Regions from separate parts of the Streptomyces sp. NPDC005784 genome, predicted to be linked through region 2. Evidence: riboswitches for the same ligand, from Rfam matches in the RefSeq annotation. Region 2 holds a riboswitch; each other region holds the start of a gene.
The links. A riboswitch is a leader RNA that binds a small molecule or an ion and turns the genes downstream of it on or off. The one in region 2 is predicted to bind thiamine pyrophosphate.
Positions count from the first base shown of each region.

Region 1: it holds a riboswitch for thiamine pyrophosphate, as region 2 does, so the genes downstream of both, ACFYR3_RS26305 (cytosine permease) here and thiC (phosphomethylpyrimidine synthase ThiC) in region 2, are expected to answer to the same signal.
Region 3: it holds a riboswitch for thiamine pyrophosphate, as region 2 does, so the genes downstream of both, ACFYR3_RS18605 (thiamine ABC transporter substrate binding subunit) here and thiC (phosphomethylpyrimidine synthase ThiC) in region 2, are expected to answer to the same signal.

Region 1 covers NZ_JBIAIQ010000018.1:92,150-96,461, forward strand. Annotated here, with positions in the region: gene ACFYR3_RS26295 (phospholipase) at 263-1,630, opposite strand; gene ACFYR3_RS26300 (alpha/beta hydrolase) at 1,895-2,728, opposite strand; TPP riboswitch at 3,152-3,246, shown strand; gene ACFYR3_RS26305 (cytosine permease) at 3,238-4,312, shown strand, end outside.
Region 2 covers NZ_JBIAIQ010000002.1:511,610-515,921, forward strand. Annotated here, with positions in the region: gene ACFYR3_RS05190 (YibE/F family protein) at 1-1,433, opposite strand, end outside; TPP riboswitch at 1,505-1,660, shown strand; gene thiC (phosphomethylpyrimidine synthase ThiC) at 1,653-3,473, shown strand; gene ACFYR3_RS05200 (VOC family protein) at 3,531-3,917, opposite strand; gene ACFYR3_RS05205 (hypothetical protein) at 4,070-4,285, opposite strand.
Region 3 covers NZ_JBIAIQ010000010.1:109,079-113,390, reverse strand. Annotated here, with positions in the region: gene ACFYR3_RS18620 (carboxymuconolactone decarboxylase family protein) at 1-377, shown strand, start outside; gene ACFYR3_RS18615 (hypothetical protein) at 666-908, opposite strand; gene rlmN (23S rRNA (adenine(2503)-C(2))-methyltransferase RlmN) at 1,020-2,126, shown strand; TPP riboswitch at 2,167-2,272, shown strand; gene ACFYR3_RS18605 (thiamine ABC transporter substrate binding subunit) at 2,350-3,441, shown strand; gene ACFYR3_RS18600 (ABC transporter permease) at 3,417-4,312, shown strand, end outside.

The DNA of each region.
Region 1 (4,312 bases), on a different contig from region 2:
AAACGGGACTCCGGAGACCGCACGTCTTGCGTAACCGCCGCCCACGCCAAGCCCGTTGCAGCCTTCGCGCCGGTCGCCCCGCGTCCGGTCCCCGTCATGGGATCTGCCGACAGCGCGGGTGTCGGCCGGGAGATGCCCGGGAGCCGTCCGGGGGAGCCCCTCCCCCGGACGGCTCCCGACACCACCGGCCTTGCTCCGCGCGCCCCGGGCCGCCCGCTCCCCCTCGGGCGAGGCCGCTGCGAGACGTACGGTCTCACCAGCCCTACGGATAGACGTACGTGTTCAGCGTGTTCACCGCGGAGGCGGGATCGCCCAGGTCGTAGCGGTCGACGGCGAGGTAGTTGGGCTTCTTGCGGGCGGCCGGCCGGCAGAAGCGGCGGGCCCGGTCGGCGAGTTTGGTGTTGTCCGTGCCGGCGGTTCCGGAGAGGGTGGCGTCGCGGAAGTGGTTCATGACGAAGAGGGGGCGGAAGCCCGTCTCGGTGCGGGTGAGCGGTACGTTCGTGCCCGCGTCGTACCAGCGGCTGTAGCAGGACCAGTCGGAGGAGCCGAGGCCCGAGCCCATGGACCAGTAGTTCTCGACGGTCCATTCGCGCTGGTACATGACGCCGAAGCTGTCACGCGTGAGTCCGGCGGACTCGTCGGAGGCACGGCTGTGGTCGGTGAAGATGAGCAGGCGGTGGCCGGCGGCGGTCAGATCGGCGAGCTTCGGCCAGCCGTTCTCGCGCACGCCGGTCAGATCGGGACGGTAGAGGACGTCGGACAGGCCGTTCACGCGGGCGAGTTCGGCCCGCAGGACGCCCGGGTCGACGTAGTCCTCCATGAATACGGTGACGAACTGGTCGGGGTGCTGCTTGAGGAAGTCGACCATGCGCTGGAGGTCGACCCAGAGCGCGACCGGCTTGCTGACGAGCGTGCAGCTGTCGTGACAGAGGATCGCGCCGTCGGGGGTCTGGTGCAGGTCGAGCATGAACCCGCGGACACCGTCGGCGAGTTGCTGGTTGATACCGCGGGTCTGATTGGGCACCAGGTTGACGAAGGGCGGGGCGAATCCGCCGTCGACACCGTTCGCGTAGGCGTTGTGGGCGGTGAGGAACGTGACCTGGTCAAGGGTGCGTTGGTCCTGCGGCGGCATCGGCCGGGTCGCGGGGGCGACCGGCGTGAGATACCAGGAGGCGAGGCCGCCAGGCGACCCGATCGCCAGCTGGGCGGGGTAGTTGGAGCCGGGGGGCTTGGCTGCCACCGTCAAGAACCGTTCCGTCCCGGGGGCCTTGAGCAAGTACTGGTCGGCGCCGCTCGGCTTCACCTCCCACCCGGCGTCCGCGCTGGTACAGGCGACGGTCCGGGCCTGGTCGCCCGAGCGGCCCAGACAACTGCCCGCGGTGTCGGCGCTTTCCAGGACGAAGGAGGAGCCGCTCGGGCGCAAGGTCCACTGCTGATGGTCCTCGTTGCCCTTGGGGTTGTGCTGGACGACCGCACCCGCGCTGTCGGCGGCGTTCAGCCCCGTGGTGGCGCTCTGGACGTAATAGGCGCCCTCGGCGGGGACTTCGGCGGCGTCGGCGGGCGCGGGGACGGCGAAGACGGTGCTCAGTACTGCGGTGGCGGCGAGCAGGGAGCGTCGGCTCGGTCTCATGGCACGTGATCCCTTCCTGTGGGGAGCATGAGCATGCCATGTTGCTGTGAGCATCGGCGGTACGGATCGCGTCGACGGTCGCGGTCGCTCTCGCGTCCACCATCGTGGTCGGCCCCGCGCCGGCACTGGCGTCAGGTCCCGCGCCGGGGGTCTCCGTCGGCGGCCCCGGTCCGGGGCGACGCCCAGGCTCTCGGGCGCGGAGGAACGACCCGGTCTCACGGCCGACGCGGTTTCGGCGCGCCGCCGTTCACCCTGCGAGCCGGGTCAGGGGCTGCCGTAAGGAGTGCCGGGGTGTTCGATCCGCGTGGCGAACGCGGTGATGTCGGCGACCACGCGTTCGGGCTGTTCCCAGTGGACGACATGGCCAGTGCCTTCGTAGGCGACGAAGGCGGCACCGTGGACGGCGTCCAGGATGGTCTGCTGGTCGACGCGGGGAAGGAACTCGTCCTGTTCGCCCCAGATGACGAGGGTGGGCACCAGGATGCCCGCGAGGGTCGCACCTAGATCGGCGTCGAGGAGACCGCGCACGGTCTCCCTCCAGACGTACGCGGGGAGTTTGAGGTTCTCCTCGACCATGGTCTCGATGAACCCCCGGGCGATCGGGCGGGCCGCCGTGCCGGCCAGGAAGTCCTCGACGAACGCGCGGGGCACAGGGTCGGAGAGGTCTTCGAGAGACTTCCCCATCGCGGCCGCCGCCGGCTTGTCCGCGAGAGTGCCGGGGACGCCGAGCAGAACCAGACCCGCGATGCGGTCGGGGTAGGTGCCGGCGACGATCCGGGCCGGTACGCCGCCGCTTGACGCCCCGACCAGCAGGGCGCGGGGGATGTCGACCGCGTCCAGGAAGGCCACCAGGTCGGCGGCGAAGTCGTCGGGGGTGTAGCCCTCCGGAGGCCGGTCGGCATCGCCGTGCCCGCGCTGCGTGGGCGCGTAGCCGTGCAGGGACGCCGGAAGGCGCCTCAGAAGGGGCTCGAAGGACCACCAGGAGTCGGCCAGACCGTGCACGAAGACGACCGGTGTACCACTGGGGTAGCCGGCCTCGGCGTACGGGAGGGTGGGCCCTTCCCGCAGTTGCGCTGACTTCAGGGAGATCACGGTCACGGCACTCTGCCTCCTTCCGCCCGGCCACCGGGGTCCGGGAACCCGGGAGCGGAGAGCGAGCGGCGATCACTTCCGACAGTACCGAGGGGCGGCGCGCGCCGCGCTGCGAAAGGCCGGGCCGGGCCGCTCGGATGAAACGGAGCATGCGGGCGGGCACTGCTCCGGGTGGGTGACTCCAAGGGGCCGGTGGAGGGCCCGAGGGGGACCCGGCACCCTGGACGAGCCGCCGTGTCCCGTGCGGACACGATCCACCGCGTCCCGTGGAGACCGGGGACGGGTACCTCCGCCGTACACAGGGGCCGCCCTGCGCAGGGGCCGCCGACGCAGGACCGCCCCACGCAGGGGCCGCCGTACGCAACAGCTGCCGTGCCCGGGAGCCGCCGTACCCACAACCTGGGCGATCGGGCTAATGTGTCCGTCGTAGTACCGGACACGGGGTGCCCCGTCCGAGGGCTGAGATCACACCCGTCGAACCTGAACCAGTTCGTACTGGCGGAGGGATGTCTTCCATGCCATTGGCGCATGTTTCCGGCGGGCTGCCCGCCGACGGCCGGCCCGCCGTCTTCGACGGACGGATGCCCGCCGCACCCGGCGACCTGCGGGTGGAGGGGCACGGCATCGATCCGGTCCCCGAGAACAACCGGTACGGCGGCGCCGGGCGCCTGTTCACCGTGTGGTTCGCTCCGAACCTGACGATGACGGGCGTGTTCACCGGAACCATCGGCATCGCGCTGGGCCTGGACTTCGGTACCGCCCTCGCGGCGGTGGTCCTCGGGACCGTGCTCGGCGCGCTGCCCACCGCCTACCTCAGCACCTGGGGCGGCCTCACCGGCACCGGCCAACTCCCGCTCGCACGGCTCGCGTTCGGCCGGGCGGTGGTGCTGCCCGGGATGCTCCAGTGGCTGTCCTCGGTCGCCTGGGACGCGCTGATCGGGCTGTTCGGCGGGGACGCGCTGGCGCGGCTGTGCGGCTGGCCGTTCTGGCTCGGCGTGCTCGTCATGATGCTTGCCCAGGGGGCTCTCGGCATCCTCGGCTACGAGGCGATCCACCGCCTGCAGATCATCATGACGTTCGTGCTCGCCATCGCGTTCGCGGTGATCGCCTGGCGCATGCTGGACGGCGTCCATCCGGCGGCGACCGGGGCCGCGACCGGCGCCGACCGCGCGGGCGCGTTCGTGCTCACCAGCACCATCGCGCTCAGCCTCTCGCTGTCCTGGGCGCCGTACGCCGGTGACTTCAGCCGCTATCTGCCGCGCACCACGTCCCGACCGCGGATGTTCTGGTGCACCCTGCTCGGCCTCGTCGTGTCCTTCGTCGCCGTGCAGGTTCTCGGCCTGTGGGGCGCGTCGGTGCTGACCGACCAGACGGCGGCGGGCGTGGACGTGCTGCTGGGCGGCGGGACGGCGGGCGCGTTCGGGCTGCTGGCCGTGGCCCTGGCGGCCGTGTGCAGCAACGCGATGAACGACTACAGCGGTTCGCTGGCGCTGCAGACCCTGGGCGTGCGGATACCGCGCCCGGTGGCCGCCGCCCTGGCCGCCGGGCTCGGCTTCCCGCTGGTGCTCTGGATGCACGCCGCCGACACCA
Region 2 (4,312 bases):
GTCCCCTCACGGTCCGCGGCGACCACCAGGGCGGCCAGCGCGGTCGTCACCGGCACAGCGGCGACCAGACCGATCGATCCGACCAGGGTGCGCACGATCTCCTCGGCGACCAGTTCGCTGTTGGCGACGGTGCCCACGCTGCTCTGCGCGATCGAGAAGAGCAGCAACAGCGGCAGCGCGGCGCCCGCGTAGGCCAGGACGAGCGTGTTGACGACCGACGCGATGTGGTCGCGGCCGATACGGATGCCCGCGCGGTACAGGCCACGCCAGCCCATCGTGGGGTTCGCCTCGTGCAGTTCCCAGACCGCGGAAGTCTGCGTCACCGTCACGTCGTCGAGGACACCGAGCGAGCCGATGATGACTCCGGCCAGCAGCAGACCGCTCATGTCGATGGACGGGTACAGACCGTGGATCAGACCGGTGCTGTCGTCGGTGTTGCCGGTCAGTACGGCCCAGTCGATGAACACCGAGCCGAGGAGGCCGATCAGCACCAGTGAGAGCAGGGTGCCCACCACCGCCACGGATGTCCGGGCCGACAGGCCGTGGCACATGTAGAGCGCGATCAACATGATCGCGCTGGAACCGACAACGGCCACGAGCAGTGGGTTCGAGCCCTGGAGGATCGCGGGCAGGATGAAGAAGTTCAGGATCATGAAGCTGATGGCCAGGGCGACCAGCGCCATGACGCCGCGCATCCGGCCGATCACCACGACGACCACGGCGAAGATCCCGGCGAGCAGCGTCAGAGGCAGCTTCCGGTTCGCGTCCGTGACCGAGTACTGGAGGTCCTTGGGTGCGGAGGGCTCGTACGCGACGACGACCTTCTCGCTCTGACGCAACTGCCGTGACTGATCCGGCTGAACGATTTCGATGAACGTACGGCCCTTGTCCTTGCCGGTGTCGATCCGGACCGTCGCCTTCTTGCATTCACCCGCCGCCCGCTTCTGAGCGGAGGATCCCTCGGCGGTGGAGGTGTCGCCCGCCGGGGTCTCCGCGGAGGCGTTCACGGACTTGCAGTCCACCTGGTCGATCCTGGTGACCGTCGCCTGCTGAGTCTGGCGGTCGAAGCCGACACCGGTGCGCTGGTGGGAAGCGGCCCCGCCGGGCCACAGCACCACGAGACCCACCGCGACCGCGGCCGCGAAGGGGATCAGCACCGCGGCGATGACCTTGCGCAGGTGCTTGGAGACCGGCGCGGCGGGACCGTGGCTGTGCGAGTGCCCGTGCCCGGCGCTCGAATCCCCGCCGTGCTCACCGGCGGGACCGGGCCCGTGCCCGCCGCCGGGACCGTGATGCTCACTGCCCGGTCCGGGACCAGAACCACCCGGCCCATGGCCGTGTCCGTTGCCGGAGCCATGCCCATGGCCGTCGTCGGAGCCCGGACGCCGCGGCGGCTCGGACGGCGGGAACGGGTGCTGCTGGGTCGTTGTCACCGCCCGATCATCGCAAGAACGGCAAGGGCCCTCTGTTCACCATGCCAAATATGACGCTAGCGTGGAGGCACCTTTGCACACGCGGGAGCTCGGAGCACCGGGCTGAGAGGGCGCTGACCTCCGTTTCGCGATGTTTCACATGAAACATCGACGAACGGAAGCTGCTGCGTCGACCGCTGAACCTGTTACCGGGTAATGCCGGCGTAGGGAGTAGGTCTCATGACCAACAAGGACGTACGCACGCCTGCCTCCAGCCAGACGGACGGGGCTTCGTCGCCGTCCACGAACGGCGAGGCCGGGAAGTCCATCGGCTGGCACAAGGCATACGTCGGGGGTACGCGTCCCGATCTGCGGGTGCCGGTTCGCCAGGTGCACCTCACCAACGGTCAGTCCGTGACGCTGTACGACACCTCCGGCCCGTACACCGATCCGACCGTCGACACCGATGTGCGCAGGGGGCTGGCGCCGCTGCGCGAGAGCTGGATCATTGCCCGCGGAGACACCGAGGAGTACGCGGGCCGTCCCGTCCGCCTCGAGGACGACGGGATCAAGCACACATCCCCGCGCGGGGGACTGCGCAACCTCGACGCTGTCTTTCCCGGGCGACCGCGCCAGCCGCGCCGGGGGCGCGCCGGGCAGGCGGTCACCCAGCTCGCGTACGCCCGACGCGGCGAGATCACACCCGAGATGGAGTTCGTGGCGGTCCGCGAGAACGTCGACCCCGAGGTCGTACGGGAGGAGATCGCCGCCGGTCGGGCGGTGCTGCCCGTGAACGTCAACCACCCGGAGATCGAGCCGATGATCATCGGCAAGCGGTTCCTGGTGAAGGTCAACGCCAACATCGGCAATTCCGCGGTCACTTCCTCCATCGAGGAGGAGGTCGAGAAGATGACCTGGGCGACCCGCTGGGGCGCCGACACGGTCATGGACCTGTCGACCGGACGCAACATCCACACCACGCGCGAATGGGTGCTGCGCAACTCCCCCGTTCCCATCGGCACGGTGCCGCTCTACCAGGCGCTGGAGAAGGTCGACGGCCGCGCCGAGGAGCTGACCTGGGAGATCTACAAGGACACAGTCATCGAACAGGCCGAACAGGGCGTGGACTACATGACGGTCCACGCGGGCGTCCGCCTGGCGTATGTGCCGCTCACCGCGAACCGCAAGACCGGCATCGTCTCGCGCGGTGGCTCGATCATGGCTGCCTGGTGCCTCGCGCACCACAAGGAGTCGTTCCTGTACGAGCACTTCGAGGATCTCTGCGAGATCCTCGCCGCGTACGACGTCACCTACTCGCTCGGCGACGGTCTGCGGCCCGGCTCCATCGCGGACGCCAACGACGCAGCACAATTCGCCGAGTTGAGGACGCTCGGGGAACTCAACACGATCGCGAAGCGTTTTCAAGTACAGACGATGATCGAAGGCCCGGGACATGTCCCGATGCACAAGATCAAGGAGAACATCGACCTTCAGCAGGAGATCTGTGATGAAGCTCCGTTCTATACGCTCGGTCCGCTGACGACGGACGTCGCGCCGGCGTACGACCACATCACTTCCGGCATCGGTGCCGCGATGATCGCCTGGTGGGGCACGGCCATGCTCTGCTATGTCACGCCCAAGGAGCACTTGGGCCTGCCCGATCGTGACGACGTCAAGACCGGCGTCATCACCTACAAGATCGCCGCCCACGCAGCCGACCTCGCCAAGGGGCACCCAGGTGCACAGGATTGGGATGACGCGCTCTCCGACGCCCGCTTCGAGTTCCGGTGGGAGGACCAGTTCAACCTGGCTCTCGACCCGGACACGGCACGGGAGTTCCACGACCAGACGCTGCCGGCCGAACCCGCCAAGACGGCCCACTTCTGCTCCATGTGCGGGCCGAAGTTCTGCTCGATGAAGATCAGCCAGAGCATCAACGAGCGGTTCGGCGGTGACGCGCCCGACGGCGCCTCCGCGGCGGAGATCTCCGAGGGCATGCTTCAGAAGTCCCGGGAGTTCGCGGAGGCGGGCAACCGCGTGTACCTGCCGCTGGCCGACTGAGTCACTCCACAGGGACGCGGTCCGGGGCCGACACCCGGACCGTCGTCCTCGGCCCGGTCATGCCGCGACGTCCTGCGGGTACCAGCGCAGTTCCACCGTGTTGCCGTCCGGATCCTGGACGTAGACCGAGGTGGCGGTGCCCCGCGCGCCGAAGCGTTCCACGGGACCCTGAAGCACGGTGAAGGATTCCGACGCGATGACCTCGTCCCAGTCCAGCGGTTCCACGGTGAGACAGATGTGGTCGACGTTGGACTCCCCGCGGGCATGGGCGACCAGATCGATGATGGTTTCCTCGGTGACCCTCACCGACGGGAACGGGACCTGGCCGCCCCGCCACTCGGCGACGCGTACGGGTGCCAGGCCGAGCAGTCCGGTGTAGAAGTCCAGGGACCGTTCGACGTCCTCGACGTTGAGGACCAGATGGTCGAGGGCCTTCACGCGCACGGGGGTCACTTCGCCTCCAGGGCGGCGGCGAGGCGGAGCCACTCGCTGAACAGGGCGGGGTCGACGTCGTCGGCACGGCTGAGCTTCACGGATGCCATCCGGCGGGCTCCGGAGACCAGTCGGCCCGATGGATCGGCCACTTCCTGGCCGCGCTAGAGGCCGAAGGTGACGTAGGACTTGTAGGCCTTGAGAAGGCAGACCGGGGTCTGACCCGGCTTGTCTCCGAGGCTCCAGGTGGGATGACCGTGCCACAGCGCGCCGGAGTCGTCGGGGAGGGCCGAGTCGATGACAGGCCTGATCCTCTCGCCGATGTCGCGCAGTGGGTCTTCGAGTTCGTTCAAGTAGGCGGTGATGCCTGAGGAGTTCATGCGGGTCCCGTTTCAGAAGGGGTGTGG
Region 3 (4,312 bases), on a different contig from region 2:
CGACCGCGACGCAGGAACTGGTGAAGCTTCGCGCCAGCCAGATCAACGGCTGCGGTTTCTGCACCGACATGCACACCAAGGACGCCACCGCCGCGGGCGAGACCTCGGTGCGCCTCAACCTGGTCGCGGCCTGGCGCGAGGCGACGGTGTTCACCGATGCCGAGCGCGCCGCCCTTGAGCTGACGGAGCAGGGCACGCGTATCGCCGACGCGGCCGGCGGCGTCACGGACGAGTGCTGGGCGAACGCCGCCAAGTACTACGACGAGGAGCAGCTCGCCGCCCTGGTGTGCTGCATCTCCATCATCAACGCCTTCAACCGGGGCAACGTCATCGTCCAGCAGCCCGCCGGCGCCTACCGGCCCGGCCAGTTCGCGTAACGGGTGTTCCTTGACCGGGCCTGCCGGGTCCGGTCAGGGCGCGCCGGAGTCGGCCAAAGCCCACTGGCTCCGACCAAGGTCCGCCAAGCCTCCCGCCTGCGGATTTGTCTGGGCGGGAGGCTTGATCGTGGATCTGACGGAGCAGTTGTCGAAGTAGCGAACCTGCCTGCGTGTCCGCCCGGACACCAGCTCTGAACCACCTCACGCTCGTAGCTCTCGCACTGCTCGCGGGAGCCTTCCGAGTGGGTCCCGACGAGGACGAGCCCGGTTCGGCCCGGTCTGCGTCCGTCAGTGGTCAGTGAGATCCACGATCACATCGCAGTGCGGATCGTCGGAAGGGCGATGCAGATGCTCGTTCGCCAGGAACGCGGGGGAAACCATGGCGCCGAGCAGGCCGGGCCCCGTACGGCTGATCAGCACGTCCACACCGTACGTGCGGTCCCGCTCTGGTGAACGGAAATAAAGGCGCACGCGGTCGTCGCCCGTGATGACCGCGCCGATGAACAGCGGTTTCCACGAGACCTCGGCCATCCCTGGGCCGTCCGAGGTCGACCACCGCTGATGGACGGCACCCGCGGGTGACCGCCCCCACCCCCACTCCGGCCTGGGCCGGCGGAGTTGATCTGCGACACTGGTACAGCCATGCCTAAGCCCGGAGAACTTACTTTTGTCGCGCCGCGCGGAGCCAAGAAGCCGCCGCGGCACCTTGCCGATCTCACTCCCGCCGAGCGCAAAGAGGCGGTTGCCGCGATCGGTGAGAAGCCGTTTCGTGCCAAGCAGCTCTCGCAGCACTACTTCGCCCGGTTCGCGCACGACCCCGCGGAGTGGACCGACATCCCGGCCGCCTCGCGCGGCAAGCTCCAGGAGGCGCTGCTTCCCGAGCTGATGACGGTCGTACGGCACCTGTCGACCGACCAGGACACCACCCGCAAGACCCTGTGGCGGCTCTTCGACGGCACGCTCGTCGAGTCCGTGCTGATGCGCTACCCGGACCGGGTGACCATGTGCATCAGCTCGCAGGCGGGCTGCGGGATGAACTGTCCGTTCTGCGCCACCGGACAGGCCGGCCTCGACCGGAACCTGTCGACCGGCGAGATCGTGCACCAGATCGTCGACGGTATGCGGTCGCTCCGCGACGGCGAGATCCCCGGGGGTCCGGCGCGGCTGAGCAACATCGTCTTCATGGGGATGGGCGAGCCGCTCGCCAACTACAAGCGGGTGGTCGGGGCGATCCGGGCCCTCACCGACCCCGAGCCGGACGGGCTCGGGCTCTCGCAGCGCGGCATCACCGTGTCGACGGTCGGGCTGGTCCCCGCCATCAACCGGTTCTCCGACGAGGGCTTCAAGTGCCGGCTCGCGATCTCCCTGCACGCCCCCGACGACGAGCTGCGCGACACCCTCGTCCCCGTGAACACGCGGTGGAAGGTGCGCGAGGTGCTGGACGCCGGATGGGAGTACGCGGCCAAGTCCGGTCGGCGCCTGTCGATCGAGTACGCCCTGATCCGGGACATCAACGACCAGGCGTGGCGTGGTGACCGGCTCGGGCGGATGCTCAAGGGCAAGCCCGTACACGTCAACCTCATCCCGTTGAACCCGACCCCGGGTTCGAAGTGGACCGCCTCGCGGCCCGAGGACGAGAAGGCGTTCGTCGAGGCCATCGCGGCCCATGGCGTGCCGGTGACCGTCCGGGACACCCGTGGCCAGGAGATCGACGGAGCGTGCGGTCAGCTCGCCGCGACCGAGCGGTAGTCTGAGCCGAGTCAGTACATCTTCATATTCCGACATCTTCATATTCCGACAGGGGAGCGCCACAGCGCTGAGAGTGCGGGACAGACCGCAGACCCTCTGAACCTTGCCCAGGTCATTCTGGGTAGGAAGTTCGGTCATTACTCAAGCTGTTGCGCCCTGCCCGGGAACCGTCAGAGTTCCCGGGCGGGGCCGCGTCTCTTCCTGGTCGCCCAGGAGGAATCCAGTGATCACCACCAGCAGCAGGCGGTTCGCAGTGTTGGCCGTCGGGCTCGGCCTCGTCGCGTTGCCCGCGCTGTCCGCGTGCGGCTCGTCCGACGCCGCCGGCTCGGGCGATCCGAAGACGATCACGCTCGTCAGCCACAACTCGTGGCTCGTGTCGAAGAGCGTGCTCAAGGACTTCGAGAAGCAGTCCGGCTACAAGGTCCGCGTTCTCATGGACGGCGACGCCGGGCAGGCCGTCAACAAGGCCATCCTGACCAAGGACAACCCGCAGGGCGACGTCTTCTTCGGCGTCGACAACACCCTGCTCTCCCGCGCGCTCGACAACGGGCTGTTCCAGCCGTACACGGCCAAGGGCGTGGACCTGGTCCTGCCCGAGTACCGGACCGACCAGGACAAGCACCGGGTCACGCCCATCGACACGGGTGACATCTGCGTCAACTACGACAAGGCCTACTTCAGCGAGCACAAGCTGGCGCCGCCGCAGTCCTTCGACGACCTGATCAAGCCCGCGTACAAGAACCTCCTCGTCACCGAGAACGCCGCCACGTCCTCGCCCGGCCTCGGCTTCCTGCTCGGGTCGGCCGCCCACTACGGCGACGACAACTGGCAGGGCTACTGGAAGAAGCTCAAGGCCAACGGGGTGAAGGTCGTGGACGGCTGGGAGCAGGCGTACAACGACGAGTTCTCCGGGTCCGCCGGCGGCAAGAAGGCCAAGGCCGACCGGCCGCTCGTCGTCTCGTACGCCTCCTCGCCGCCCGCCGAGGTCATCTACGCCAAGCCGAAGCCCACCACCGCCCCGACCGGGGTCGCGGCCGGCACCTGCTTCCGGCAGGTCGAGTACGCGGGTCTGCTCAGCCACGCCAAGAACGCCAAGGGCGGCAAGGCGTTCCTGGACTTCCTGCTCACCAAGGAGTTCCAGGACGACATGCCGCTCAACATGTTCGTCTACCCGGTCCGTGAGGGCGCGCAGGTGCCCGCGGAGTTCGCGCGGTTCGGTCCGCAGGCCAAGGATCCCGAGACCCTGGCGCCCGCGAAGATCGCCGCCGACCGCGACCAGTGGGTCAAGTCGTGGACCTCACTCGTACTGAAGTAGCCGAGGGAGCAGGCGGGGCCGACGAGGCCGGCGGACCCGGCGGGGCTTCGCGAAGGGCGCGCGGGCAGAGCGCGGTGCGGTTCGGGCTGATGGTCCTGCCCGTCGCGTTCTTCGCGGTCTTCTTCGCCTACCCCGTCGCCGCGATCGTCTCGCGCGGCCTCCACGGGGACGGCGGCTGGCAACTGGGCCGGATCTGGGACGTGGCGACCCGGCCGGACATCCGGCACGTGCTGTGGTTCACCACCTGGCAGGCGCTCGCCTCGACGGCGCTCACGCTGCTGATCGCGCTCCCCGGCGCGTATGTCTTCGCGCGCTTCGATTTCAGGGGCAAGCAGATCCTCCGGGCCGTGGTGACGGTGCCCTTCGTGCTGCCGACCGTGGTCGTCGGTACGGCGTTCCTCGCGCTGCTCGGCCGGGGCGGGCTGCTCGACGAGCTCTGGGGCGTACGGCTGGACACCACGGTGTGGGCGATCCTGCTCGCCCATGTCTTCTTCAACTACGCGGTCGTCGTACGGACCGTCGGCGGGCTCTGGTCGCAACTCGACCCGCGCCAGGAGGAGGCCGCGCGCATGCTCGGCGCCTCGCGTTTCGCGGCGTGGCGCAGGGTGACGCTGCCGGCCCTCGGGCCGGCCGTGGCCGCCGCCGCCCTCATGGTCTTCCTCTTCACCTTCACCTCGTTCGGTGTGGTGCAGATCCTCGGCGGTCCCACCTTCTCGACCCTCGAAGTCGAGATCTACCGGCAGACCTCCGAGATCTTCGACCTCGCGACGGCGGCCGTGCTCACGATCGTCCAGTTCGTGGCGGTGGGCGCGATCCTCGCCGTGCACGCGGCGACCGTACGCCGACGGGAGACCGCCCTGCGTCTGGTGGC